3 regions of the Xylanimonas allomyrinae genome follow, and region 3 is predicted to be linked to each of the others. Evidence: riboswitches for the same ligand, from Rfam matches in the RefSeq annotation. Region 3 holds a riboswitch; each other region holds the start of a gene.
The links. A riboswitch is a leader RNA that binds a small molecule or an ion and turns the genes downstream of it on or off. The one in region 3 is predicted to bind S-adenosylmethionine.
Positions count from the first base shown of each region.

Region 1 (9,543 bases), 1.2 Mb from region 3:
ACCTCGCCGCGCAGGTGGAGGGGTACATGGCCGGTGTCACGTCGTTCGAGTCGACGGGCACGGACGTCGTCGACGGCACCGACGTCACGCTCTACACGATGACGGTCGACCCGTCCAAGGTGAACCACGGCGCCCTCGGGCTCGAGGAGAGCGCGCTCTCCTCGGCCGGGGAGATGACGGTCGTGTACGCGCTCGACAAGGACAACCTCCCGCGCCGGGTGGCGGTCACCATGGCACCCTCGGGCGAGGGGAAGACGATGACAGTGACCAGCGTGATCTCCAAGGTCAACGAGCCCGTGACCATCCAGGCGCCCGCCCCCGAGGAGACCGTGCCGTACAGCACCATGTTCGGCAGTTCCGGACCGTGATGGGGTGACCTCGTGACCGACCTGCACGAACGTTCCGCCGTCGAGCTGCGCGAGCTGCTGCTCGGCGGGAGCGTGTCCCCCGTCGAGCTGACCGAGCACTACCTGGGCCGCGTCGCCGAGCGCAACCCCGCCCTCGGAGCCTTCGCGACCGTGACACCGGACCGGGCCCGCGCTCGCGCGCACGAGCTGCAGCGCGAGCGCGAGGTCGGCGACGCGCTGGGCGACCCGGGCGACCCCGTCGACGAGCAGGTGCTGTGGGGCCTGCCCTCGGGCGACAAGGACCTGTGGGACCGTGCGGGCGTGCCCACCGGCTTCGGGTCGCGGGCCTTCGCGGGCACCCACGCCTGGGTGCCCGCCGTCAGCGCCGACGTCGTCGCGCAGCTCGACGCGGTCGGCACGATCAGCCTGGGCAAGACCGCCGCACCGGAGCTCGGCTTCCCCGCGTACACCGAGCTGCTCGCGGGGCCGCCCGCGCGCAACCCGTGGGACCCGACGCGCACCGCGGGCGGGTCGAGCGGCGGCGCGGCCGTGGCCGTCGCCGCCGGGATGCTGCCGTTCGCGCCCGGGTCCGACGGCGGCGGGTCCATCCGCATCCCCGCCGCGGCGTGCGGGCTCGTCGGGCTCAAGCCGAGCCGGGGCCTGCTGGCCGCGGGAGGCGGCCTCGACGGCCCGGGCGGGCTCGTGGTGAACGGGCCCCTCGCGCGCACCACGGCCGATGCCGCGCTGCTGCTCGAAGGGCTCATCACCCGCACCCCCGACGGCGCGGCGGCACGCCCCTACACGCTCGGGCAGGCCGTCGGGCCGCGGTGGTCGTACCTGGCGGCGGCCCTCGACGGCGAGGTCCGCGGCGGCCCCGGCCGCACGACCCGGTTCCGGCTCGGCGTCAGCCGGTTCAGCGCCTGGGAGGGCTTCTACGACATCGCTCCCGAGCCCGAGGCGCTCGCCGCGCACGCGGCGGGGGTCGCGGCGCTCGCGGGCCTGGGTCATGACGTCGAGGAGGTCGCCTGGCAGCCCGACGCCGCCTACGCGCCCGCCTTCCGCACGCTGTGGATGGCGGGTGCGGCGGCCCTGCCGATCGACGACCCGGAACGCCTCGCGCTGCTCGAGCCGCTGACGCAGTGGCTGGTCGGGGTGGGCCGCAAGGTCGGGGCCCGCGAGCTGGTCGACGCGCTGCGCGCGCTGACCGCGTTCGAGCGCGCGACGGTGGCGCGGCTGGCGCCCTACGACGCCGTCGTGCTGCCCGCCCTCGGCATGGTGCCGCCCCCGCTCGGGTGGTTCGACCCGGCCGACCCGGAGCGCAACTTCGAGCAGCAGTGCCTGTTCACGCCGTACACGGCGATGGTCAACGTGGCCGGCCTGCCCGCGATCACGCTTCCCGTGCAGTGGACGGAGCCGACGGCGTCGGCGCCCGCGGGCATGCCCATGGGCGTGCAGCTCGTCGGGCGGCCGGGGGGCGAGCACGCGCTGCTCGCGCTGGCCGCGCAGCTCGAGGGGGCGTTGCGCCGGCCCGACCGGCGGCCGCCGACGTGGTGACGGTGCCCCCGGAGGTGCCCATGAGGTGCCCCCGGACTCGCCTCAGTACGTGACGCACCCGAAGGCGTCGGTGGTCGTCGCCGACGTGGTGACGGCGCCCCCGGAGGTGCCCATGAGGTGCCCCCGGACTCGCCTCAGTACGTGACGCACCCGAAGGCGTCGGTGGTCGTCGCCGCCGTCGCCAGCAGGGCGTCGAGGCCCAGCCCGTCGGGCACCGGGCGCGGGTCGTCGACCACGACCCACAGCCCGTCGACGACGTCGTAGCGCGCCTGCGGACCGTCGGCGACGAGCGCGCGCACCGCGGCGAGCAGCCGCTCGACGTCGGAGCCCGGCGTGCCGACGCCGACCGACGCGCGCACCGCCCCCGCGTCGAAGCCCAGGCGGCCCAGCAGCGGGTGCGCGCAGAAGCGGCCGTCGCGCACGCCGATGCCGTGCTCGGCCGACAGGTAGGTCGCCACGAGCCCCGGGTCGTAGCCCACGACGGTGAACGTGACCACGCCGACCGGGTCGACGGCGTCGTCCCAGGCGCGGACCACCCGGACACGCTCGATGGCCTCGAGCCCCGTCACGAGCCGGGCCCGCAGCGTCGCCTCGTGCCGCTGGAGCACGCCGGGGTCGAGCGCGCCGAGCGCGTCGGCGGCGGCCGCGATCGCCACCGCGCCGATCACGTTGGGCGACCCGGCCTCGTGCCGCGCGGGGCCCTCGTGCCAGCTCGTGTCGGTGACGCGCACCCGGCGCACCGCCCCGCCGCCCGCGAGGTACGGCGTGCCGGCGTCGAGCCAGTCACGGCGACCTACCAGCGCTCCCGCGCCGTAGGGCGCGTACGTCTTGTGGCCCGAGAACGCCACGTAGTCGACGCCGCTGCGCGCCAGCGAGAAGCGGCGGTGCGGCACGAGCTGGGCGCCGTCGAGCGCGACGCGTGCGCCGACGGCGTGCGCCGCCTCGACGACGGCACCCACCGGGAGCGCCTCGCCCGTGACGTTGGAGGCGCCGGTGACCGCGACCAGGGCGTACGGCGCCCCGGAGCGCGCTGCGTCCTCGAGCTCGGTGCGCAGCTCGTCGAGCGTCGCGGCGACGCTGCGGGCACCCGTGAGCACCGTCGCCTCGGTGTCGCGCTGCCACGGCAGCAGGTTGGCGTGGTGCTCGACGTCGAGCACCAGCACACGGCCGGGCTCGCCGGTCGCCGGGTCGGCGGGCACGCAGCCGGCGAGCAGGTTGAGCGAGTCGGTGGTGTTGCGCGTGATGATCGTCAGGTCGTCGTCGCGCGCGTCGACGAGCCGTCCGACGGTGCGGCGGGCCTGCTCGTACAGCGCCGTCGAGACCTGCGACAGATACCCGGCCCCGCGGTGCACGCTCGCGTACAGGGGCAGCACCCGCTCGACGCGCTCGGCCACGGCCACCAGCGCGGGCGCGGACGCGGCGACGTCGAGGTTGGCGTACGGGACCTGGCGCCCGTCGACCAGCGGCACGAGCGTCGACCCGCCGACGACCGGCAGGACCGGTGCGACGTCGTCGACCCGGGCGGTGGTGGGTGTCACGGTGAGCGTGGTCATGCGTCCTCCTCGGCGTCGCCGGGGAGCGTGTTCTCCCCGCGCTTGCCGCACCGAACCGTGCGGCCAGGTCGTCACCCGGGGCACCCCGCCGCGAGGGGAGGGTTGCCGGCCAGCGAGCCGGGGCTTCGCGCTGGCGCTCATGACCTGGCGTCAGGTTGCCGTGCCGAAGGCGTGGACGTCAACCGCTGGGCCGAGCAGTCCCGACAGCCGGGACGCCGGGCACCTGACGTCAGCGAACGCGCGCAGCGAGGCCAGGAGCCGCCCCTCGTCCGGCGAGAGCACACCGCTGCGGATCAGCTCCGCGAGGAGGGTGTCCTCCTCCTCGGCCGCGAGCTCGCGGACCACGACGATCGACGCGGGCCGCCGCCGCGGAGGGTCGACGGGACCGCGGCGCCGTCCGCTTGCCGACCAGTCCGGCAGGTCCGGCGCTCCTAACGGCACGCGCGACGCCGCCGACCCGTCGACGTGACCTGGGCGGGCCCGGCAGGCAGGGCCGCGAGGGCGCCGGCGATCCCGGCGGCCGGCACGTCGTCGGGACGCTGCCCGCCCGGGGAGGGGACGGGAGCCGGCACCGAGGTCGCGGCGGGGGAAGGCTCCTTCCCCGGCGCCGACGGCGACGGCGACGGCGCGGGTTCTGAGGTCGCAGGGGGACGAGGCGTCGCGGAGGGTGCGGAGGTCGCGGGCGGCGACGGCGGCGCGGGCGCCGGCTCGGTCTTGCCCGGTGACGGCGCGGGCGTCGGGGAAGCCGGCGTCGGGGAAGCCGGCGTCGGGGAAGCCGGCGTCGGGGAAGCCGGCGTCGGCGCAGATGGCGACGGCGTGCGCGGAGCGGCCGACGGCGACGGCGACGGCGACGGGGACGGGGACGCAGGTGACGGTGTGGGTGACGGTGCAGGCGACGGTGTGGGCGACGCCGTGCCGGGCAGGCCGGAGTCGGTTGCCGCAGGGGGCTCCGACCCGGTCGCCGGCGCGTCGGGCGTGCCCGCAGGGGCCTGCCCCACCGGAGACGTCCCCGTGTCGGACGCGAGCCCCGTGGTGGTCGTGCCGTTCGTCGACCCGGGCGCGGGGGCCTTGGCGCCCGGCCTGCCCTTCGTGCCGCCCTTCGTCGTACCCTGCGTGCCGTTGAGAGCGGCGATCTCGTCCTCCGAGAGCGCACGGTTCGGCACGGGGCCGGCCGCGAAGAACTCGAAGTGCCAGGGTTCGGGCTTGGAACCGTCGAGCCGTGCCCACGACGGGTTGTCCCACCCGTAGTCGGGTCCGTGAAGCCGCAGCCAGCGGTACTCGTCACCGAGGCCGGAGCTCACCGGGGCCCCCAGGTCGACGGCCAGGCCCCACCCGTGGTTGGAGTAGCCGGGCGTCGCGGCGAGAGCAGGCTTCGTCTGCCGCAGACGGATCTGCGACTCGATCGACCGGTAGGAGTCGGTGACCGCGAGGTGCGCGCCGAACTGCTCCGCGAACGCCGCGTCGAGCGCGACGAGCTGCGCCGCGGCGTCGCAGCGCAGGCGCTGCCCGGGGGCGAACGGCAGCGGGCACAGCACGTCGGCCGGGATGCGGCCGTTGCTGTAGCCCGACGTCGAGTTGCCGTACCGCGAGACGACCTCGCGCAGGCTCGCGGCGAGCGAGCCGTCCCCCGCGGCGTCGTCGCCGCTGACCTCGACGACCGTGCCCTCATAGGCGCGTGACGGGTCGAGCATGTCCGCCAGGCGCAGGGCGGCCGCGAAGAGGACCTCGAACGTGACCTCGGCCTCGTCGCCACCCGGCTCGGTGGCGTCGGCCCGCGCAGCGCTCGACAGGAGGGTGCTGGTCAGCCCGCTCGGGTCGGCCGGCGTGGGCAGGGCGTCCAGGTCGGCGGCATGCTGGTCGAGGTACGTCGCCAGGAGCACGCCGAGCTCGCTCGCGGACTGCTGGGCGGCCGGGGTGATCGTGACCCCGGCCGCGCGGCCCGACCGCTCCGCACGATCGACGACCGACAGGACCTGCGAGATCGACCACAGGACCTCGGGGTCGACGACGTCGACCACGGAGGTCGCGCCCTCTTCGCTCGCGTGCGCGACGTTGAGGGACAGCCCGAGGCGGGGCACGTCGGGCGGCAGCGCCACCGACGAGGCGAGCGTGCCGGTGGCCAGCAGCAGCGCTGCAGCCATGCTCGCCGCACGCCACGCGCGGCGACCGCGCGCGGAGCGAATGCCCCAGGCAGGAACCCTGGCCTGACGGAACGGCTTCACGACACTCTCTCCCGTCTGCGGTCCGCGCGCCCAGGGGGCGGAGCCTGGACGCCGTCACGTCGCAGTCTTTCCCCCGGAGGCATCGGGGCCGCGACCGTGACGCATCGAGACGGGCCGGCGTCGCGCCTGGGCCGACCGCGCCGCGCGACCAGCCCGACCAGCCCGACCAGCCCGACCAACACGGCGAGCACGGCGAGCACGGCCGCCGGGCTGCCGAGCGCGGCCGGCCACGCGCGCCCGGCCACTGCGTGCCCGCCCGTCCCCGCGACCGCGCCGTCCTGCGGGGTCGGGGTCGCGGACGCCGCCGCGGGCGTGGGCACGCTCGCGGCAAGCCCGACGACGGCCTCGGACGCCCGGCCCTCGACCGGCTCGACCCCTGCGGGGCCCTCGGCCAGCACGACCCCGGCGCCCCGGACGGTCAGCGGGTCGCCGAGCGGAGGCTCGACGTCCACGACCCCGACGCACCGCGTGTCCTCGCCCGGCGCCAGCACCGCGGCGTCGCACGGGGCGTCCACGTCGACGACGCGCGCCCCCGCCGTCACCTGGAGCCGGGCGGCAAGACGGCGCAGCGTGACGTTGCCGTCGGCCGTGACGGCCACGGCGAACTCCACCCGTGCGCCCTCGCCGGCGTGCCCGGGCCGGTCCAGGACCGCTGCCGTCGTCCGCACGGCCAGCGACGGCACCTGGCGCGCCTCGACGGCCGCGACGGACTCGGCCTCCGCGCCCGCACCCGCGGCGGCGAACCGCACGACCACGACACCGTTGTCGAGATCGGCCTGCGCGACGTCGTACCCCACGGTGCACCGCGTCGACTCACCGTGACCGAGGGCGGCGGAACCGCACGCCGTCGCGGCCCCGAGCCGGCCGAGGGCCAGCTCCGGCCGGCTCTCGACGCGCAACCCCCGCACCGGGTCGGACCCGCGGTTCGTCACCACGACGTCGAAGCGGATCTCGTCGTCCGCGCTCGCGACGACGGCGGTGCCGGCGCCGTCGACACGGGCCGACACCGTCACTTCGAGGGGATCCTCCCCGCCCTCCCCGGCACTCGCCGCGGCCGGCAGCACGGCCGGCACCGCGGCGAGCGCCAGCACGGCCAGGCACGCTCCGCCGCCGGTCCACCGGCGCGGTCGCAGGGACGGGGGGCGCGGGATCACTCTGCCAAGGTGGCCTCGACCACCAGATTCTTCAGCGAGCGCCCGGCAGCGCGCTGCAAGCAGGTCACGAGCACGAGGCGCCCAGGCTGCGGCTCCCACAGGCGCGCCACCGACGGCAGCTGGGTCTTGGGGATGAGCTCGACCGCCGTCACGTGGTAGACGAGGTCGGAGACGCGCACCTCGTCGCCAGGTCCGACGGTCGCGATGCCCTGCGGGATGTTGATCAGGTAGTTGCCGGGCGCACGCCCGCCGCGCACCGAGTGGGTCGCCATGTAGACGGTGCCCTCGGAGGCGTGGTCGAGGTCGACGCCCATGTTGCGCACGAGGTACACGGACGTGAACCCCGGCGGCCGGATCATGCCGTCGACCTCGTTCATCTCGCCCAGCGGTGCGTCCAGGCCCACCTTGGGCACCTGGACCCGCATGCCGATGTCGTCGACCAGCTTCATCCGGGAGACCTCGCTCACGCTCGGGACGCTGCCCGGGTCGGCCACGACGAGGTGGCCGTCCATGTCGGGGAGCGGCTCACCGTGCGTCGACGGCGCGGTCGCCGCTACCAGCACCAGGGCGACCAGCGCCGCGGCGGAGACACCCGCCGGGCGCCACACCGGCCACCAGCGCCGCCGTCGGCGCACTGCGCCGTCCGACGCACCGGACGCCGGGGCGCTCGGCATGGTCGCGTCCGGCTGGACGTGACGGTGTCGGGGCACTTGCTCCTCCTCGGGTGAACACGCGCACACAGCGCCGGGCAGGCGCGCGGGCGTGGTCCGCGCCTCCTGCCCGGCGTGTGCCGCATCAGATGCCGACGTTGCTGTACTGCTCGCGCAGCTGCTTCTTGAGCACCTTGCCCGTCGCGTTCTTGGGCAGGGCCTCGACGACGAACACGTGGCGAGGAACCTTGAACCCGGCGACGTGCTTGCGCGCGAAGCCCTGGACCGTCTTCTGGTCGAGGCGGGCGCCGTCGCGGGGAACCACGACGGCGACGATGGCCTCCAGGTAGACGGGGTCGGCGACCCCGAACACGGCGACCTCGGCGACGTTCTCGTGGGCGAGGATCGCGTTCTCGACCTCGACCGTCGAGACGTTCTCGCCGCCGATGTTGATGGTGTCCTTGATCCGGTCCACGAAGTACAGGCGCCCGGTGGGTGCCCGGTACCCGACGTCGCCGGTGTGCAGCCAGCCGGAGCGGAAGAGCTGGCGGGTGGCGGCCTCGTCGTTGTAGTAGCCGAGCGAGGCGTGCGGCGACCGGAAGCAGATCTCCCCCAGCACGCCGTCGGCGACGGGCTTGTCCGCCTCGTCGAGGATCGCCATCTCCACGTTGAGCGCAGGGCGCCCGGCCGAGCCGGGGAACGCGATCTGGTCCTCGGGCGGCAGGATCGTGGCCAGCGGAGCCATCTCCGTCTGCCCGTAGTAGTTCCACAGCCGCACGTGCGGCAGGGCCTCGCGCAGCTGGCGCAGCACCTGCACCGGCATGGCCGACGCGCCGTAGTAGGCCTTCTTGACGCCGTCGAAGATCGCCGGGTCGAACTGGTCGGAGCCCAGGATCTCGATCCACTTGGTCGGCGTGGCGAAGATCTTCGAGACCTTGTACTGCTTGATCGCCTTGAAGACCTCGGCCGGTGCCCCGCTGCGCACGATCACGTTCGTCGCACCGATGTACAGGTCGGGGCCGAAGAACCCGTCCATCTGCCCCGTGTGGTACATCGGCATGAAGTGCAGGTCGACGTCGCCGCGCTCGTACTCGCCGTCGGCGACGACCGACGCGTACTGCCACAGCAGCGAGCGCGACGTCAGCACCACGGCCTTCGGGGTCGCCTCGGTGCCCGAGGTGAACATGTACCGCACCGGCTCGTCGTCCTCGACGTCGACCGGCTCGGGCGTGCCCTCCTCGGTCACCCACGCACCCAGATCACCCCACCCGGCCTCGGTGGCCTTCTGGTTGGGCTCGATCGCCAGACGCACGACGTCGCCACGCCCGGCCAGCTCGAGCGCCGCGGCGGCCGTCTCCGCCGACTGCCGGTCGGTCACGAACACCTTCGGGTTCACCAGCTCGATCAGCTTGGCGACCTCCTCGGAGGTGAAGAACGTGTTGACCGGGGCCAGCACCGCCCCCGCGCGGGCCATCGCCCACGGCAGAACCCCGAACTGCCAGCAGTTGCGGGACATCACCATGACGACCTGGCCCTTGCCGACCCCGCTGCCTGAGCGGACGCGGCGACGTTGTCGCACAGGACATCGAGCTGCTGGTAGGTGATCTTGGTGTCGCCGTCGATGATCGCGAGCGCGTCAGGGTAACGAACGGCAGTACGACGGGGAATGTCCCCGATGGACTGGCTACGCACCACACTCGGTGCCGTGAACTGGGCCATGGTGTTCCTTCTCGTGTGATCGGTCTTGCGAGTGCTGTGAAGCGGTCCGGACAACCGGCCGCGGTCAGGAGGTGACCTCGGCGTCGAGGAACTCGACCGTCGAGGGCTGCGCAGTCCCCAAGAGCCCGTAGTGGGTGCGGACCGTCACCGCCCGGATGGCGACATGCAAGGTCTCCCCGCTGCCCCACCACTGCGTGTCCCAGTCCGGGCCGACCGCGCGCAGCGCGGGCGCCCCGTCCCCCCCGCAGAAACGCACCACCGCGGTGAAAGTGCCGTCCCCCGGCGCCTCGACCACCGTCTCGGCCGCCAACGGCTCAGCCCACTCGAGCGAGGACAACGAGCTG
Region 1 is NZ_CP035495.1:2,531,691-2,541,233, forward strand. Features, by position in the region: gene ET495_RS11600 (hypothetical protein) at 1-368, shown strand, start outside; gene ET495_RS11605 (amidase) at 381-1,901, shown strand; gene ET495_RS11610 (aminotransferase class V-fold PLP-dependent enzyme) at 2,036-3,454, opposite strand; SAM riboswitch class IV at 3,488-3,599, opposite strand; gene ET495_RS11615 (hypothetical protein) at 3,605-3,895, opposite strand; gene ET495_RS19185 (M15 family metallopeptidase) at 3,886-5,595, opposite strand; gene ET495_RS17725 (DUF7507 domain-containing protein) at 5,673-6,830, opposite strand; gene ET495_RS11630 (class F sortase) at 6,827-7,540, opposite strand; gene ET495_RS11635 (AMP-binding protein) at 7,626-8,996, opposite strand; gene ET495_RS11640 (hypothetical protein) at 8,996-9,199, opposite strand; gene ET495_RS18190 (hypothetical protein) at 9,264-9,543, opposite strand, start outside.
Region 1: another riboswitch for S-adenosylmethionine. It lies ahead of ET495_RS11610 (aminotransferase class V-fold PLP-dependent enzyme); the one in region 3 lies ahead of ET495_RS16770 (hypothetical protein).

Region 2 (9,543 bases), 1.2 Mb from region 3:
AGCGCGGAGCCGGCGGGCCGTGCCCGCGACTCCAGCGCCGCCGCCGTCGCGTCGGCGGCTCCGGTCCCGCCGACGAGCGCGACGTCGACGAGCGGCTCGCGCGAGCCGGGCGCGACGTCACCCGCGGCGGCGAGCACCACGAGCTGGCCCTGCGGCGGTCGCGGCGTGATGAGGGGGCCGGTCACCGAGAAGCTGGCGCCCTCGAACCGCGGGTAGTGGATGCGGTCGCGGTCGACGTAGCGTCCGGTGGCGACGTCGCGGATCACGGCGTCGTCCTCCCACGTGTCCCACAGGTCGCGCACGACCTGGACGACGTCGCGCGCCTCACGCTCGACGTCGTCCACGGCCGCGCGGCCGTAGGCGGCGGCGGTCTCGGGCGTGCGGGTCACGCCCGCGAGCCACCCGCCGCGCCCCGCGGCGGCGTGGTCGAGGGACGCGAGCTGTGCGGCGACGTGGAACGGCTCGGGGTACGTGGTGGGCACCTGCGGCACGAGGCCGATCGCCGTCGTCGTGCGTGCGACGAACGCGGCGCGTGTCACGGCGTCGAGCCGTCCGGACGACGCGTGGCCGGTCACGGCGGGCAGCAGGGCGTCGGTGAAGGTCACGAACGTGACGCCGGCGTTCTCGGCCTGTCGCACGGAGCGGGCGAGTCGTGCGCCCGAGAGCAGGTCGGCGGGGGCCTGACCGGACGCCGTGGCGGCCGCGGGGTGGGCGCCCGCGCCGTCGACGTCGAGGCCGACGAAGAAGGGGATGGTCATGATGTCTCCTATGCCTCGGGTGTGCGCACGGACCCGAAGCCGGTCGTCCTGCGCAGCGTGAAGCCGAGGGTCTGGTAGAGGCGGATGGCGCCGGTGTTGGAGGCGGCGGCGTGCAGGAGCGCACGGTCGCCGCGCGCGTGGATGTGGTGGGCGACGTCGAGCACGAGCCGGGTCGCGAGCCCGCGGCCCCGGTGGCGGGGGTCGGTCGTGACGGCGCTGATCTCGGTCCACCCGGTGGGGCGCAGGCGTTCGCCCGCCATGGCCACGAGGAGCCCGTCGCGCCGGATGCCGACGTAGCGGCCCAGCAGGTAGGTGCGCGGCAGGAAGGGTCCGGGGCGCGAGCGTTCGACGAGGTCGAGCATCTCGGGCACGTCGTCGGCGCCCAGCACCACGGCCTCGTCGTCCGGCCGGGTGCGGGCCCGCAGCGCGTCGGTCTCGACGAGCTGCACGCCGGGAAGGTGCGGCTCGCGCGCCCACCCGGGCGGGAGCGCGACGTCGTCGGGCGGCGCGGGGAACGACGCACCGGGGCCGACGACGGCGAGGATCGCCGCGAACACCTCGGGCTCGTCCCAGGACCGCACCGCGGCGAAGGGCGAGACGTCGGCGGGGTAGCGCAGCACGAGCTCGTTGCCCTCGGCGAGGTGCGCGTGCGCCCCCGTGAGGGACGACCAGGGCGCGGCGTCGAGGACGTCCGTGCCGGTTTCCGCGAGGGCGGTCATCAGCTCGCCGTGCCGTGGCTCAGGCGGTGGTAGGACCGGTCGCGGTAGACGAGCGGCGGGGCCTGTGTGGTGCCGGCGTCGAGTGCGCGCAGCGAGACGAGGTAGCTGTCGCCGACGGGTGTGCGTTGCACGATGCGCGCCCGGATCCAGGAGACGGCGCCGTCGATCACGGGCTCGCCGGTGGGCAGCGCGGTCCAGCCGCCGGCCGCGAACCGGTCGATGCCGCTGGTCGCGAAGCGGGCCGAGACGTCGCCCTGGTGGTCGGCGAGGAAGGACACGGCGAGGGTCTGCGCCGCGCTGACGGCGGGCCACGACGACGACGAGGACGCGAGCGAGAACGCGAACAGCGGCGGCTGGGCCGACACCGAGATCACGGACGTCGCGGTGAAGCCCACGGGCTGGTCGCCGTGCCGCAGGGCGACGACGGCGACGCCGGCCGGGTGGCGGCGGAAGACGTCCTTGAACGCCGCGGCCGTGAGCTGCGGCTCGTCCTGCTCGGCGAGCAGGACCTCGAGCGTGGTGAGGTTCTCGGTGGTCATCGCGTCGACCCCACGAGCGCCGCGCCGAGCGCGCGTTCGAGCGCGGGGCGTTGGCTGCGACCCAGTCGTCGGCGACGGTGTCGAGGTCGGCGAGCTGGGCCTCGGTGACGGCGAACGTGCGGGTCGGCACGACGGCGCCGAGCTCGACGAGCAGGGGCCGCAGGTGGACCTCCCCGGCGAGCTGGTGGGCGGGGTTGCCCGAGACGACGACGGGGACGACGACGACGCCGGCGAGGCCGTCGGGCCCGTACAGGTCGAGGAACGCCTTGAGCAGGCCGGTGTAGGAGGCCTTGTAGACGGGGGTGGCGACGACGGCGAGCGTCGCCTGGGCGAGGCGGTGCCGGGCGGCGTCGGCGGCCGGGTGGGCGGGGGCGAGGATCTCGCCGGCGAGGTCGGCCAGCTCGATGGTGTCGAGGGTGTCGTCAGTTCCGATGCCGAGCCGGGTGGCGAGGCGGGTGGCGACGGCCTGTGCGGCCGTCAGGGTTCGTGACCCGGCACGTGGGTTGCCGGAGAGGACGACGACCGGGGTCGTGGGGGACGAGGGTGTGGGCATCGTGGGCTCCTCGTGGTCGCACGCTTGCCGCGCGGCGACTCGCCCGTGGGCGGCCGGCGGCCAGGTCATCTCCCGGAGCACCCCGTCGTGGCTTGGGGTTGCTGCCCAGCGAGCCGGGACTTGGCGCTGGGACTCGTGACCTGGCAGTAGTTGACGGCTGCCGTGCGAGGACGTCCACCCTCAGGGTGATGAGTCTCACGATGCGGGATGCCCGCGGTGCGGGACGCGTGGTCCCGCCGACGTCAGTGCGGTGCGTCGACGGCGTCGCGGCGGTTCCACGGCAGCGTGCCGTGGTGCGCGAGCCACAGGCCCGCTCCGGTGAGCGTCGCCGCACCCACGAGGTTGCCGAGGATGACGGGGATCTCGTTCCACAGCCACCAGTCGGAGAACGAGATGTCCGCACCCATGAGCATGCCCGCGGGGATGACGAAGAGGTTGACGACCGAGTGCTCCCACTGGAGCCCGAAGAACAGCGTGATGGGCAGCCAGATCGCGGCGATCTTGGCGCCCGTGGTGCGTGCCGTCATGCCCATGACGGCACCGAGCGAGACGAGCCAGTTGCACAGGATCGCGCGCAGGAACACGAGACCGAGGCCGGCGCCGGCGCCGAGCGCCTGGTATCCGAGGGTCTTGTGCTCGGCGAGGTTCCGGATCCACTCGGCGACGGGCGCGTCCATGGTGTGGCCCATCTCGGTGACCGTGGCCCAGGCGACGACCGCGAAGATTCCGCAGCCGATGATGTGGCCGAGCAGGGCCCAGCCGATCGCCCGGAACACGTCGACGCCGCGCGCCTGACCGCGCCACCAGGCGAGGGGTACGAGCCCCATGGTCGAGGTCACCAGTTCGAGCCCGAGCAGGATGACGATGACCAGTGCCATGGGGAAGACGAGCGCCCCGGTGAAGGTGATGCCGGTCTGCGTGGCTACGGTGCCCGCGAGCAGGGTCACGGCTCCGAAGACGAACGAGGCGAGGATCGCCTGCACCATGATCTTGCGGGCGGGCCGCGCGGCCTTGTAGGCCCCGGATGCGACCATCTCGTCGACGACGGCGGTCGGCGAGACGGTGCTGGCGATGGTCAGGACTTCGGACACGACGGCCTCTGCTTCTCGGCGTGGCAGGAATGTGGTCAGACCATAGTAGACCCGCTGATCGTCGTCGAGCGAGCGGGCGCGCGCGGCACGACCCACCCGTGCAGCGGCCGCGTCGGCGCGCCGACGTCGGTGCGCGGCCCTACTGTCGAGACGTGCCTTCCCGACACCTCAGCCTCGCCTCGACCTCCTCCGACGAGGTGCGGGCCGCGCTCGCAGCGCTGCGAGCGGAGCTCGGCCTCCCCGCGATGTTCTCGCTCGCGGTCAACGACGAGGCGCGCGCCGCCGCGGCCCGTGACGTCACCCGCGACCGGCAGGACCGCCGTGACGTGGACTTCGTCACCATCGACCCGCCAGGCTCGATGGACCTCGACCAGGCCGTCCACGTGGCCTCGTCGGGCGACGGGTACATCGTGCGCTACGCCATCGCCGACGTCGCCGCCTTCGTGACGCCGGGAAGCCGGCTGGACCGCGAGGTCCACCGCCGCGGCACCACGGTCTACGGCCCCGACACGCGCACGCCGCTGCACCCGCCCGTGCTGTCCGAGGGCGCGGCGAGCCTCCTGCCCGGAGAGGACCGCCCCGCAGCCCTGTGGACGATCGGCCTCGACGCCCACGGCGAGCTCACCTCGGCGACCGTGGCGCGCGCGCTCGTGCGCTCGCGCGCCCGCCTCACCTACGGCGAGGCACAGTCCGCGCTCGACGACGGCACCGCGCCCGAGCCGCTCCAGCTCCTCGCCGACGTCGGCCGGCTGCGCCAGGCGCGCGAGCGAGACCGCGGCGGCGTGTCGCTCGACGTGCCCGAGCAGGAGGTCGTCGAGCGGCCCGACGGCTCGTTCGCCCTGGCCTTCCGCCGCACCCTGCCCGTCGAGGGCTGGAACGCGCAGATCTCGCTGCTGACCGGCATCGCGGCGGCGCGCATGATGCGCGAGGCCGGAGTCGGCATCTTCCGCACGCTGCCGCCCGCCGACCCGCGCGACCTGGCCCGCCTGCGCCGCACCGCCGTCGCGCTGGGCATCGACTGGCCCGACGACCTGCCGTACGCCGAGCTGCTGCACCGGCTCGAGTCGCGCCGCCCCACGCACGCGGCGTTCCTCAACGAGGCCACCACGCTGTTCCGCGGCGCGGGCTACCTCGCGTTCGGCGTGCCCGGCGAGGACGGCACGACGGTACGGCTCCCGGACGGCGCCTCGGCCGCCGAGGGCGGGGCCCGCCACGCCGCCATCGCCGCCGAGTACGCGCACGTCACCGCGCCGTTGCGCCGCCTCGTGGACCGCTACGGCATCGAGGTGTGCCTCGCCCACTCGGGCGGGCGCGACGTGCCGCGCTGGGTCGCCGACGCGCTGCCCGGCCTGCCGCGCACCATGAGCACGACGGGCCGCGTCGCGTCGTCCTTCGAGCGCTCGTGCGTCGACGTCGTCGAGGCCGCGCTGCTGGGCGCGCGCGTGGGCCAGACGTTCGACGCCGTCGTCGTCGAGGTCGAGGAGCGCAACGGCCGACCCGCGACCCGCGGCGAGGTGGTGCTGCGCGACCCCGCGGTGCGCGCCCGCGTCGACGGTGAGAACCTGCCGCTCGGTGCGCGCACGCGCGTGACGCTCGCCGAGGCGTCGGTGCCGGAGCGCCGCGTCCGCTTCCGCCTCTGACGGGGCGGGCGGATAGGGTCGCGCCATGCCCGCCCGACGCCGCACCGACCCCGCCGCCGGACGCGCCGCCGTCGGCGCCTGGCTGCGTGGTGAGGCCGTGCGCGCGCAGACGACGACGGCGGTGCGCTTCACGCTCGAGGAGCTCGCGGACGTCGCGCCCGGCAACGCCGTCGAGGTGCGGGTGCCGCCGGCCGGTGCCGTCCAGGCCGTGCCCGGCCCCCGGCACACGCGCGGCACGCCCCCCAACGTGGTCGAGACCGACGTCGAGACGTGGCTGGGCCTGGTCACCGGCCGCGTGCGATGGGCCGACGCCGTCGACGACGGGCGCGTGCGCGCCTCGGGCGAGCGTTCGGACCTCTCGTCGCTCCTTCCGTTGCAGGCGGCGCGCGAGCGCTGACATGCCCGCGTCACAACCTGCGGATACGGTGCCCCTCGCAGCGTGATCCCGGTCACTGTGCGCTCGCCGTCCGGCGGACGCCGTCGCGATGGAGAACGTTCACTACCGGTTCACCTGTGCCTGTTTGCGTGTGTCCGCCACCAGCGCATTCACCGAGGAGCCAGTGTGACCATCACGTCCCCTGCCGGACGACGCAGGAAGGGCGCCCTCGCGGCGCTCCTGTCCGCGGCCGTCGCCGTCCCTACCACTCTCGCGCTCGCCGCCCCCGCGGCGGCGAACGTCAGCCCGCAGTCCCCGGTCGTCATCGACGAGGTGTTCGGAGGCGGCGGCAACAGCGGCGCGCCGCTGAGCCAGGACTTCGTCGAGCTGTGGAACACCACCGATGAGCCCGTCTCGCTCGCGGGCTGGTCGATCCAGTACGCGTCGAGCGGCGGCACCTGGGCCAACGGCGCCCAGACCAACCTCACGGGCACCATCCCCGCCCACGGGCACTACCTCGTCGGCGAGGCGTTCGGCGCGAACACCGCGCTGCCGTCGCTGCCGGCGCCCGACGCCACCGGCACCATCGCGATGTCGGGCACGGGCGCGAAGGTCGCGCTCGTCCAGACCACGACGCGGCTGGGCTGCACGGGCGCCGCCTGCGCCACGGTCCCCGACGTCGTCGACCTGGTCGGCTGGGGATCGGGCGTCAACGCCTGGGCCGGAGCCACCGCGGCCCCCGCGACGTCGAACAGCACCTCGATCGCGCGCGCCGACCACGCCAACACGGGCGTCAACGGCGCGGACTTCGTGGCGGGAGCGCCGACACCGGCCAACGCCGCCGACACGGGCGGCACGCCCGACCCCGACCCGACGCCGACGCCGACGCCCGATCCCACGCCGACCGCCACCCCGGGCCAGGACACGCACACGATCGCGCAGATCCAGGGCACGGGCGCGGCCTCGCCGCTCGTGGGCCAGACCGTCACGACGACGGGCGTCGTCACCGCGGCCTACCCGACCGGCGGCCTCAACGGCTACGTCATCCAGACGCCGGGCACGGGCGGCGCGCTCGACCTGACGACGCACACCGCCTCGGACGCCGTCTTCGTCTACTCGTCCTCGACGGTTGCCGCGGTCCGCGTCGGCCAGACCGTCCAGGTGACGGGCACCGTGAGCGAGTTCAACGGCCTGACCGAGATCACCGTCGACGGCACGCAGCACCTGGCCCTCCTGCCCGACGCCGCACCGGTCGCCCCGGCGACGGCCGCCTGGCCGGGCTCGGCCGCGCAGCGCGAGTCCATCGAGTCGATGCTCTACGCCCCGGGCGCGTTCACCGTGAGCAACGCCTACACGGCCAACCAGTACTCGGAGGTCGGCCTGGCCGCCGGTGACACGCCGCTGATCCAGTGGACCGACGCCGCCCGCCCGGGCAGCACCGAGGCCGAGGCGATCAAGGCCGACAACGCCGCCCGCGGCGTGGTGCTCGACGACGCCTCGACGCTCAACTTCCTCAGCTCGGCCAACAGCGGCCTGACGCCGCCCTACGTCTCGCTCGACGACCCGGTGCGGGTCGGCGCGGCCGTGACGTTCACCGAGCCGGTGATCGTCGACTACCGCAACGACGCATGGAAGCTCAACCCGACCCACCAGGTCACGGCCGGCGGCCCCACGCCGGTGACGTTCGAGCACACCCGCACCGCGGCCCCGCAGAACGTGGGCGGAGACCTCAAGGTCGCCACGTTCAACGTGCTCAACTACTTCACGACGACGGGCGACGCCTACGGCGGCTGCTCGTACTACGCCGACCGCCAGGGCAACCCCATCGCGGTCAACACGTGCCCGGGCAACGGCCCGCGCGGCGCGTGGGACGCCGCTAGCCTCCAGCGTCAGCAGAGCAAGATCGTCGCTGCGATCAACGCGGTCGACGCCGACGTCGTGGGCCTGCTGGAGATCGAGAACTCGGTCGCGCTGGGCGAGCCGAAGGACGAGGCCGTGGCCACGCTGGTCGCCGCCCTCAACGAGGCGGCCGGCTCGGACGTGTGGGCCTACGTACCGTCGTCGTCGGAGCTGCCGGACCCGGCCGAGATGGACGTCATCAGCAACGCGATCATCTACAAGCCGGCCGCCGTCGAGCGCGTCGGGCAGTCGCGCGCGCTGGGCACGGCGTCGGCCGCCGGGCAGGCGTTCGACAACGCGCGCGAGCCGATCGGGCAGGAGTTCGCGCCCGTGGGCGGCGGCGAGCCGTTCTTCGTCGCGGTCAACCACCTCAAGTCGAAGGGGTCGGCCGGCCCCTGGCCGGGCGACGCCGACACGGGCGACGGCCAGGGCTCGTCCAACGAGTCCCGCGTCCGCCAGGCCACCGCGCTGCGTGACTGGGTCGGCACGGTGACCGAGCCGGGCGAGGCCGTCGCGCTCATCGGCGACTTCAACTCCTACACGCAGGAGGACCCGCTGCAGGTGCTCTACGCGGCGGGATACACCGACGCCGCGTCGCACCTTTCGAGCGGTCAGTACTCGTACTCGTTCAGCGGCCTGTCCGGCTCGCTCGACCACGTGCTCCTCAACGCCCCCGCGCTCGAGCGCGCGACGGGCGCGGACATCTGGGAGATCAACGCCGAGGAGTCCATCGCGCTGGAGTACAGCCGGTACAACTACCACGGCACGCTCTTCTACGCGCCCGACCCCTACGCGTCCTCCGACCACGACCCGGTGGTCGTGGGCCTCACGCGCGGCGAGGCCGGCAACCCCGGCCCGGTCGACCTGGACATCGTCAACCTCAACGACTTCCACGGCCGCATCGACGCCAGCACGGTCAACGTCGCGGGCACCGTCGAGCAGCTGCGCGCCCAGAACCCGGACGGCACCGTCTTCGTCTCGGCGGGCGACAACATCGGCGCCTCGCTGTTCGCCTCCGCGCTCCAGCAGGACACCCCGACGCTCGACGTGCTCGACGCGCTGGGCCTGAAGGTCAGCGCCGTCGGCAACCACGAGTTCGACCAGGGCTTCGCGGACCTCACGGGCCGCGTCGCCGACCAGTCCGGCTTCCCGTACCTGGGCGCCAACGTCTACACCAAGGGCACGACGACACCGGCACTGCCGGAGTACGACGTCGAGGAGGTCAACGGTCTCGACGTCGGCTTCGTGGGCGTCGTCACGCAGGAGACCCCGTCGCTCGTCTCGCCGGCCGGCGTCTCCGGCCTCGACTTCGGCGACCCGGTCGAGGCGCTCAACCGCGTCACCGCCCAGCTCAAGGACGGCGACCCCGCCAACGGCGAGGCCGACGTCGTGATCGCCCTCGTGCACGACGGCGCCTCCGCCGGCACGCCCGACGGTGCAACGCTCGAGCAGGAGGTCGCCGCGGGCGGCCCGTTCGCCGAGATCGTCACCGACACCGACCCGCGCGTGGCCGCCATCCTCACCGGCCACACCCACAAGCAGTACGCGTGGGACGCCCCGATCACGGGCACCGACCGCACGCGCCCGATCATCCAGACGGGCAACTACGGCGAGTTCGTCGGCCACACGTCGCTGACCGTCGACCCCGCGACCGACGAGGTCACCGACTACACGGTCGAGAACGTCCCCCGCTCGACGACGCCCGCGGCCGAGCTGGTCGCCACCTACCCGCGCGTGGCGCAGGTCAAGACGATCGTCGACGCGGCGCTCGCCCAGGCCGACGTCATCGGCTCGCAGCCGGTGGGCAAGGTCACGGCCGACATCACGACGGCCTTCGCGGGCGGCGCCCGCGACGACCGCGCGTCCGAGTCCACGCTGGGCAACCTCGTGGGCGACGCGCTGCGCGACTCGCTCGCCTCCCCGGAGCGCGGCGGCGCGCAGATCGGCATCGTCAACCCGGGCGGCCTG
Region 2 is NZ_CP035495.1:2,483,118-2,492,660, reverse strand. Features, by position in the region: gene ET495_RS11430 (LLM class oxidoreductase) at 1-758, opposite strand, end outside; gene ET495_RS11425 (GNAT family N-acetyltransferase) at 767-1,477, opposite strand; gene ET495_RS11420 (flavin reductase family protein) at 1,477-2,016, opposite strand; partial or broken gene ET495_RS11415 (NADPH-dependent FMN reductase) at 2,174-2,569, opposite strand; SAM riboswitch class IV at 2,585-2,710, opposite strand; gene ET495_RS11410 (formate/nitrite transporter family protein) at 2,812-3,660, opposite strand; gene ET495_RS11405 (RNB domain-containing ribonuclease) at 3,813-5,300, shown strand; gene ET495_RS11400 (sterol carrier family protein) at 5,326-5,697, shown strand; gene ET495_RS11395 (ExeM/NucH family extracellular endonuclease) at 5,869-9,543, shown strand, end outside.
Region 2: another riboswitch for S-adenosylmethionine. It lies ahead of ET495_RS11415 (NADPH-dependent FMN reductase); the one in region 3 lies ahead of ET495_RS16770 (hypothetical protein).

Region 3 (9,543 bases):
CCGGTGCAGGTGATGCTGGCACCGGGCCTCTCCTGGGCCGCCAGACGGGTCGACGGGCACACGAGGTCGTCGATGAGCGGGTCCGAGACGACCAGGTCGTTGACGGCTTCCTCGCCGAAGTTCGACACGACGATCGTGTACGGGATCTTGTCGCCCTCGGCGTATCCCCCAGGGCGGAACAGCGGGCTCGCGTTGTCCTCGGCCTTCACCAAGGTCAGGCCGGTCAGCGGGTTGACCGTGCCGATCGCGAGGTTGCGCACCAGGTGGACGTCGCCCGCGTTGCCCGTCGAGGACACGAGGCCGAACTTGTACGTGGCCGGCAGGTCTTGCACCCTCGCGGACAGGGCCGTGTGCCACGGCCCCCCTCGGCGAACTGGAGCTGGACCGTGATGATCGCCGACCCGTCGGGGTCCGCGGGCGAGATCTCGACGTCGACCTTCCGCGCCGCCTTGGCGGCGAAGAGATCGTGGTCCGCGGGGTCGGCCGAGTTGCCCAGTGCCGGGTCCCACGGCTCGCGCAGGCTCCCCGACGACAGCTGGTTGACCGCGAGCAGGCAGTAGCCCTGGGTCCACTTCCCGTTCGAGTCCTGCCACCCGGGGCCGCGTAGCGCGACCGAGTCCCGGAGCGTCGAGCTCCCGCTCAGCCCGGGGTTCTGCCCCGCCGCCGCACAACCGGCGCCGAGCGCACCAGACGCACGGGGGTAGTTGCCCCACGCGTCCAGCCCGAGACCGAGGAACCCGCCGGCCACACCGGGCCCGTTGCCCGACTGCGCGTATCCGAGAGAGCCTCCCGTCTGACCGGTCTCGGTGAGCGTGAAGTTGCCGTCCGTCAGGATGAAGCTGATGCCGTCGGCCCCCCAGCTGCGGAACGTGCCCTCGGGCGCGTCACGTGTCCCGTTGACGAAGCCGCCGTACTGGGCCTGCTCGAAACGCGCGTGCAGGCCGGCGGTTGCGGGGAGCGCCTGGTTGAACAGCACGCCTCCTGCGCGGGCCGCCGACGAGCCGGCGCCGTTGCCGTTGTTGTTCATGTTGCCGCCGCTGGCGTCGGTCAGCTGAAGCCACCCGCCGCCACCACCGCCGGTGCCCTGGGACGGAACGGGGCCGACCCGGAAGCCGTCACAGTTGCTGAGGTTCGACTGCCCGGTCGGCGGGACGGACCCTGCCGACGCACCCGTCAGGCATGCGCTGCCCAAGCCGATGAACTTGGGGTCCTCGACCGAGGAGCCCGCGAATCTCTCGAGAATCATGGCCGAGCCGCCTGCCGACGGATCCGCGAGGGCGTCGATCACGCCCAGCGGACCAACGGCCAGCGCAGCGACCAGAGCGCCGACCGTCAACGCCGCTCGGCCACACCTCAAGCCCTCTCGGTCTCGGCTCGACATGTCCCCATCTCCCTATGTCACGTCACGATGCCGGCGGCGTGTTCCCACTTCTGCCGGGGCACGTCACCCCGGGACGGCACCACACCGCGATCCCCTTGGCGCGCACATCGGCCCCAGTGACCGGCGCGCGCACGGAATCCTCGCAGCAGCGCTCGGGCTGCCTCTCGGGAACGCGGGAGCCAGCGGCCCGGCACGGCACAGCCGCACGAGGCGCGTTTGCATCGGGTGACCTGCGGGAACACCGAGAACGCGTCCGCGCTCACGCGCGTCCCGCCACCGCCCTTCCCCCGTCCGGCGCGTCGGCGTGCGGGCCTGAGGCCGCACGGGCGTCAGGGATGTCACGCCTGGTCGGGCCAGTCGCAGGCGGGTCTGTGCGGCCGCCGGGCGTGCCGGCGAACCGGCGCGCTGGTCGCTGTGACGAAGCGCAGGCGGCCGAGGGCGCGAGCGAGGTCGTATCGAGCCACGCGGCCGTCGTTCGCGGCCAGGCGGATCGGGAGGTCGGCGGGTTGCAGGCGAGCGTCCTCGCCTGGGCCGGCCCGGCACGTCGAACGGCAGCCAGACCCTCCCGGGCACGCCGGGCCGGAGGCCGCACGCGGTCGAGGCCCGCTCGGCGAGAGGCGACGTGGCGTACCTGGCACCGGGCGCCTGGCGCTCACCGGTCAGAGCGCGGCGACCCGCACCCCGAACACCTCGCGCAGCGCCCGCCTGGCCGCGTGGAATCCCGGCATCCCGTGCACGCCCGGGCCGGGCGGTGTCGACGCCGAGCACAGGTAGACCCCGCCCGCCGCGCGGTAGGGGTTCGCCCGCAGGGCCGGGCGGGCGATCATCTGCCACATCGTCACGGCACCGGCGGCGATGTCGCCGCCGACGTAGTTCTGGTTGTGGTCCGCCATCTGCGCGGCCGGGACGCACCGCGCAGCCACGACGACGTCGCGGAACCCGGGCGCGAAGCGCTCGATCTGGGCGGTCACGGCCTCCGTGACGTCGACGTCGGAGCCGGCGGGAACGTGCGCGTACGTCCACAGGGGCCGCAGGCCGTTCACCTCCCGCCCCGGATCGACCACCGACGGGTCGCTGACCAGCATCATCGGCCGCGCGGCATGCCGTCCGGCGGCGACCTCGGCCTCGGCCTCGGCCATTTCCTCACGCGTCCCGCCCACATGCACGGTGCCCGCCTGCGCGATCGCCCCGACGCCCTCGGGATCGGCCCAGGGCACCGGGCCGTCCAGCACGAAGTCGACCTTGGCGGCCGCGTCGCCATACCGGAGCCGTCGCAGCGCCGCACGCGCGGCTGCGGGGACCTCGTCGCCGAGGACGTCGAGGAGCGTGCGCGGCGTCGTGTCGAACAGGTACGCCCGGGCCATGGGGAGATCGGCCCGCGACCGCACCCGGACCCCGGTGACGACGTCGCCGCCGTGGGCGCGCAAGTCGCGCACGAGCGCGTCGGCGATGGCCTGGGAGCCGCCGCGCGGGATGGCCCAGCCGGAACCGGCGTGCGCGAGGGACGCCAGGAGCAGCGCGGTCCCGGCCCCGGCGAGCGAAGGAAGCGGCGTGATCGAGTGCGCGGCGACGCCGGTCAGCAGCGCGGCGGCGCCGGGCGTCCGCCAGCGCCTGCCCCAGGCGGGGGTGCCCTGTTCGAGCACACCCAGCCCGAACCGCGCGGCACCGAGCAACGCCCCGGGCGAACCCAGCCCGGGCGGTATCGACCGCTTGTCACCCATCCCGACGGCGGTCACGGCCTCCCACTGCGTCGACGCCACCCCGACGAGCGACCTCCAGGCATCGCCGTCGGCGCCCAGTCCCTCGACCGTCCGCGCAAGCGACCGGTACGCGGCCGCAGGCGACCGGCCGTCGAGCGGCTGCGCGTACGAGACCTCCGGGGTGAGCAGGGTGACGCCGTGCGCGGCGAGGTCGAACGCGCGGAAGAACGGCGACGCCCACGCCATCGGGTGCACCGCCGAGCACACGTCGTGCACGACGCCCGGCGCGAGCCCGAGATCGAGAGTGCGCGCCCCGCCGCCGACCGTGTCCTGCGCCTCGAGCACCGTCACGCGCACTCCGGCACGCGCGAGCGTCACGGCCGCGGCGAGGCCACCGGGCCCCGAGCCGACGACGACGGCGTCCTCCACGTCCAGCTCCCTCGCTCCCGGGTGGCCGCACGGGCGTCGCGCCGTGAGCCGCTGCACCGAGACTAGAGGATCCGCCCAGCGGTGGGCCGCCGCCACCAGGACGGACCAGGACCGCCGGACCCCGGCGGTGGGCGCGGCTGCTAGATTGCCTGCGTCCCAATGATGGAGACCAGATGCGTTCGCTCGATGCGCGGCAACGTCGCCGCGCCAGGTACGTCACCTACGGCATGCTCGCCGTGCTCGCTGTCGCGGCCGTCGCGAACCTTGAGCTGTGGCCCCTCACGTCGTTCCGGCTGTTCAGCGACGTGCGCACGGGGACGGGCGCCACGTACCAGCTCGTCGCGGTGGCCCCCGACGGCACCCGCACCGTCGTCCCCACGAACCGCCAGCTGGTCGCGAAGCTGGCCCGGGCCGCCCCCGACGCCGTCGCCGCCCAGGTCGACGCGTGGCTCGACGACGCGGGCATCGCGCCCGACGCCGTCGACGTCGTCGCGCTGGAACGCTACACATGGGAGCTCGACCCCGAGACGCTGACCGCCCATGAGACGAGCCGCGACGTCGTGCTGGAGGTCGAACCGTGAGGGCCGGAGCGCGCGGGCCGCTCGCCGATCTGAAGCGCCGCCTCGACGGTGCGCTCGTCGCCCCGGGCGAGGCACGCACCGCGCGTTGGGTGCACGCGGGCGTCGCCGCCGTCGTCGGCTGGCGCCTCGCGGCGCGCGACTGGACCGTGCTCGCAGACCGGGCGCCCGACCTGCGGACGCACACCAACCTGCTGGGCTGGGTCCCGGACCTGCCCGCGGCGGGACTCGTCGCGGTCCAGGTGGTCGGGGTGCTGGCCGCCGCGGCCGCCGTGGCGCGGTGGCGGCCACGGCTCGCCTTCACCGTCGCGTGGGCGTGCTACCTGGTGCTGTGCGGGCTGTGGTCGAGTTCCGGCAAGGTCATGCACAACGACGTGCTCACCGTGTGGGTGGGAGCCGTGTGGCTCTTCGCCGGTCCGCCTGGCCGCGGAGTGCCACCGGCCGAACGGGCGGTGCGCTGGGGGTGGCCGCCCCGCGCGAGCCTCGCCGTGCTGGGCGGCATCTACTTCCTCACGGGCTTCCAGAAGCTCGTCCACAGCGGGCCGCACTGGGCCTACTCCGACAACATGCGCTGGGTGCTGCTGGAGGGCGCGCACTCCTCGCCCTTCGGGGCGGCGTTCCCGCAGGCCATCGCGAACCTGCCGGTGGTTCCGCAGCTGCTCGCGAGCGGCGCGCTGCTGCTCGAGCTGGCCTCCCCGTTCCTGCTGTACGGACGGTGGACGCGGGCGCCGTTCGCGCTGGCCGTCGCGGCGATGCACACCAGCATCTGGGCCTGCCTGGGGCTGGACTACTCGGCGTGGGTGCTCACCGCGGCCGCCGTGGCGCTGCCCACGGGCCTCGCGCCATGGGTGGCCCTGCGGACGAGTCGCGCGGGCGGCCGCCTCGCACGGCCGACGAGTCCACCACGCCCGGCGTGACAGCCCCGAGGCTCGGCTGCTGCCTCTACCGTGCGCGGAGCAGGCCGGCGGCCGGCCCGGCCTGGCGGCCTCACACCTGACAGGCCGGGCCCTCGCCGCTACCCGCGGACGTCGAGCTGACGCACTCGCGCCGAGGCCGCTGTGACCGCCCGCCTCGCCCGCTTCGCGCGGGCGATCGCGTCATCGAGGTCCCGCAGCGCCCGCTTGCGATGCTCGCGCTGGATGTGTGCGACCAGCCACGCCCCGAGCGAGGCGACGTCGGCCAGCACTGCGGCGCGCGGCGCGTGCTCCTGCGGGGACAGCGCCTGCAGCCACTCGCCGTAGCGGCGCACCCGATCCGCCGCCCCCGGCTCGATCAGCCCCCGCAGGTGCAGGTCCTCGACGTCGACCAGCTCGACCGGCGGCTGCCCGAGGCGGCGCGACTCCTCCAGCCGCACGATGCCCAGCGCCCGCGCCTGGACGAACACCGGCCGCAGCCGCGCCGCCCGAAACGCGCGCGCCGCCCGGATCCGCTCGAACCGCGGACCCTCGGGGGCGTCCACCCCGAGCACCAGCACCCCGTCGTGCCTCCCGGCCCGGATCGGGTCGCTCAGCCCGGCCAGCTGTGTGACGTGCACGGCGAGGGCATCGCACTCGGGGCAGGTGGTGCGGTGGGCCGAGAGCGTCGTGCGCGGCGTGCTGCCCACCAGGCACGCCGTGCACAGCTCGCCCGAGCCGATCGCATACGCGCCCTGGTCGCCGAGTCTCGCCACGGTCGCCTCGTCCGGGCGCCACAGCAGCACCCCGTCCGGGCGCAGCAACATCAGGTCCGTCATCTCAGTCTCCTTTCGCGCTTCCCGTCACGGTCGTGACGGGCCGGTCTTCCTCCAGGGGCACCGTGCGCGAGTGCGCGGTTGCCGGACCAGCACGCGGAGGGCGTATCGCTGATCGCTCTTGACCTGTTCCGGAACCTACCAGACAGGCACCGACAAAGGCGCGCCGATAGCCTGCCCGAGTGACGAAGCCCCTGTTGATGGTCGACGTGGACGGGTTCGTCCTCCTGGTCGCCCACGACGCCACGCTCGACGACCAGCTCCTAGCGGACCTTGCGAGTGCGCGCACAGCGGGGTTCGACGCGCATCTCGCCACCGCCCACGAGCACCACCGCGCTCGGCACCCGTGGGAGACATCGGGTCTCCGGGAGCGGTCCGCCGCGATCCACTCCGCGGCTGACGTCGGATACCGCAAGGCCGATCACCGGTTCTACGACGCCGTGCAACGCAGAACGGGACGGGCGCCGGGCCTGCACTGCCTCGTCGACGGCAGTCAGGCGAACGTCGACGCTGCCCGCGCGGCAGGCTGGCGCGCGTTCCGGTGGCGTCCGACGTCGCGGCTCGCCGACGTGCTCCGCAACCTCGACGACGCTCGGGGCGCGCCGGGGTTCGTCCGTTTCGAGAGCCCCACGCCCAACTCCCGTGGCCGCCACGTCGGGGTGTTCGGCCTCGCCAACAGGCTTGCGCACGACGGGGCGCTGGCGCCCGACGACTGGGCGTGGTGGCGCCACTCCAACGACTGGTGCAACGCGGCCTATCCGGACCCGTCCACGGTCGACCCGCAGGTCTACGACCACGCGGTCAACCCGGGAGCGACGGCGTGGTTCAGGCCCTCGGCTGTCCACCTCATCGACAAGACGCGCGAGTATCTGGACCTTCTCGACCGGTACGGCGTCCCGTGGACCGAACGACGTTCTGCCGCGCCCGGCCGAGTCGTCTACGCCGACGACGGCCAGGTCGTCGTCGTTCCGGGCGAGTCCGATGACTGACCGACCGGAGATCGTGTGCCTGTGCGGCTCGACGCGGTTCGCCGAGGAGTTCCGCCGGATCAACCTCGACCTGACGCTCGGCGGGTCGATCGTCGTCGCCCCGGGCGTGTTCGCTCACGCGGGCGACCGGATGACCGACGAGCAGAAGGCCGCGCTCGACGCGCTGCACCTCGCGAAGATCGACCTTGCTGACCGCGTTCTCGTGGTCAACCCCGGCGGGTACATCGGAGAGTCCACGCGACGCGAGATCGGCTACGCCCACCAGACCGGAAAGCCGGTCGAGTACACCGACCCGCCCGGCGGACCCAGTCCCACCGGTAGCCGCTCCGGGAAGTAGGCGCGCAGCGGAGCGGGCGACACGCCACCGCCAAGCGGCCGGTCCCCGGAGCCACTTCACTCTCACAGACACCCGGAACGCGTGCAGCCCTACTTGCCGGTCCCGGACCTCCAAGCGAGGACGTCGAAAATCCGGAGCGTCGAGATGTCCGGCAGGCCCGCCTCGTCTCCGAGACTGCGGAGCCACTGCGCGTTCTCCCGCCCGTTGTCCGTCAGCCACAGGTGCAGTGGCGCCCAGACCAGCCCATGCTCGTCCTGGACCTGCGCACGGACGAATGAGTCGATGATCGGGACGAGGTGAGGGCGCTTGCGGGCGAGCATCTTGGTCGCCTTCGTCTCCCCGACGTCAGGGATGCTCCGGTCGCGGAGCGCCCAGTAGAGCTTCGTCGCAGGCCACTCCGGGTCCAGAATCTGCTCGGTCGTCAGGTTCTCGAACGTGTCGGTCTTCGAGACATCCGCGAGGAGGGCGCTGAGTTTCTCGCGCTCGGTCTCCAGGATCGCGATCGCGCTGTCACCGCTGATCGTCACGCCGAGCATCGTCGTCGCGATCAGGTCGTCAGCGGTGATGACGTCAGCGACTGCCTCACGGTCGCCTCCGCCGGCGAACCGCTCGAACCGCCGCCCGGAGAAAGGCTGGGCCCCTTCGGCGAAGTAACCGGCCACCATCCGGAGCGCCTGGTCTCTCCCGGCCGGCTCCAAGAGCTCCTTGAGCGGGCCCTTCGGGACGAACGGACGGATGTCGCCGGGCCTTCCCTGGCTCATCGCGCCCCTCCTTCGTTGAGTAGTGACAGAAACTCGTCGCGCAGGCGCACGTCGTCCGGGCCGAGCCCGTCGAGCACCTCCTGCATCCGCACGCTCGACTGGCGGACCACCCCGCGCTCACCGTTGGTGATCAGCGGGCGCGAGTAGTCGACGAAGCCCGGGTCGACCGCCTCCGTCCAACGCGGCTCGCCCTCGTTGGCCAGCCAGGCGGACGGCCCGAACTTGATCTGCAGGGCGTAGCCGCCACTCATCCCTCGCCAGCCTTCCGGGTGCGCGACCTCGGAGATGCCCAGGTTGACCGTCCACTCGTAGCCGCCCTGGAACCGGGCGGTGGCGTCGTCGAACACGGCCTGCCCCAGGGCCTGGTTGAGCTGCGGCACCAGGACCTTGACCGCGAAGGCCCGCAGCCGGCCCTTGACGGCCTGCAGCAGCTCACGGCTCTCGGTGAAACGTTCGCGCGCCTGCTGAGCCAGGTCGGTCGCGAACTCCTCCCCGGCGACGCCGATGGGTCGTCGCCCGTACCGCTCCGCCTCGCCCGTGGCGCACATCGCCACCACGAAGTCGAGCACCGCGCCGTCGTCCATCCGACCTCTCCCCTTGACGTACTTCCGGTACATCTGGTCGATGAACGCGTGCTGCTCCGGGTGCTCGCGCGCGTAGTCCTCACCGACCTCGCGCCGCAGCCGCTCCAGCAACGTCCCGTAGGTGAGGACGACGGCATCCTCCCATCCGTCGACCAGCAATCCCTTGTCCTCGTCCCGGCACAACAGCACGACGACGCTCGCCCGCCCATCGCGGCCGCCGAACGCCCGGTAACCGTCGTAGGAGTGCCCATGTCCGTCGGAGGTGTAGTAGTTCTCCACGACGATCCGCGCGGCATTGTTCTCCAGCACCAGGTCGGCGATGTCCGCCACGCCCGACACCGACGTGTCGACCTCCTGCCGCACCAGGTACGGCGCCTCGACCGGGAAGACCGTCGCGCCGGCCAACGCCCGGTTGACCTCGTCGACGAAGATCCGCACGAACGCGTCGCCCAGCCGGTGCGTGCCGCCCGCCTCCAGCAGCCACCCGAACACGTTCGACAACTGCTTCTCGTGCCGCCCGTGACGCATCACGTCGAAGACGTTGAACTCCGCCTCCAGCGACCGGCTCAGGACGGGCAACAACCGTGTCACCAGGTCCTCGGCCATGATCCCTCCGTCGGTGTCGCGTCCCTCGATGCTAGTGGTCAACTGCTTTGCTGACCGACGAAGTGTCGTCCGCTCCTTGCCGCGCCAGGGGATTTGGTGAACCCGGCGGAGAAGCCGGGTTGCGCCGACGCGCAGGGTCCGCGCGCCTCGCCTCGTCGCTGCCCGCTCTGGAGACACCGCCTGGTCAGAGCGCCCCCGGACCAGCGCCACGGCGATCGCCAGCAACCGCACACCCGCGGTCCGCGGTGCTCCGCCGTCTCGAACCGGCATCTGGCAAGCAGTCGCACCGCCTCGGCCCACCGGCCCAGGTCTGGCACGTCGGCCGCTTCCGCGCCCCCGCGACCAGGGCACAGGCGCGGTGGTCTCCGTCGCGGCCTGACCGAGGATCTCGTGACCGCGTTGCGGCTCGTCGCGGGCGTCCCGCTCACGAAACCCTTCGCTGACTGCGG
Region 3 is NZ_CP035495.1:3,707,034-3,716,576, reverse strand. Features, by position in the region: gene ET495_RS16790 (DUF7507 domain-containing protein) at 1-332, opposite strand, end outside; gene ET495_RS17840 (L-type lectin family protein) at 224-1,246, opposite strand; gene ET495_RS16785 (phytoene desaturase family protein) at 2,041-3,516, opposite strand; gene ET495_RS16780 (hypothetical protein) at 3,684-4,091, shown strand; gene ET495_RS16775 (hypothetical protein) at 4,088-5,005, shown strand; gene ET495_RS16770 (hypothetical protein) at 5,104-5,820, opposite strand; SAM riboswitch class IV at 5,830-5,944, opposite strand; gene ET495_RS19040 (HAD family hydrolase) at 6,000-6,806, shown strand; gene ET495_RS16760 (hypothetical protein) at 6,799-7,143, shown strand; gene ET495_RS16755 (DUF6308 family protein) at 7,233-7,904, opposite strand; gene ET495_RS16750 (PD-(D/E)XK nuclease family protein) at 7,901-9,094, opposite strand.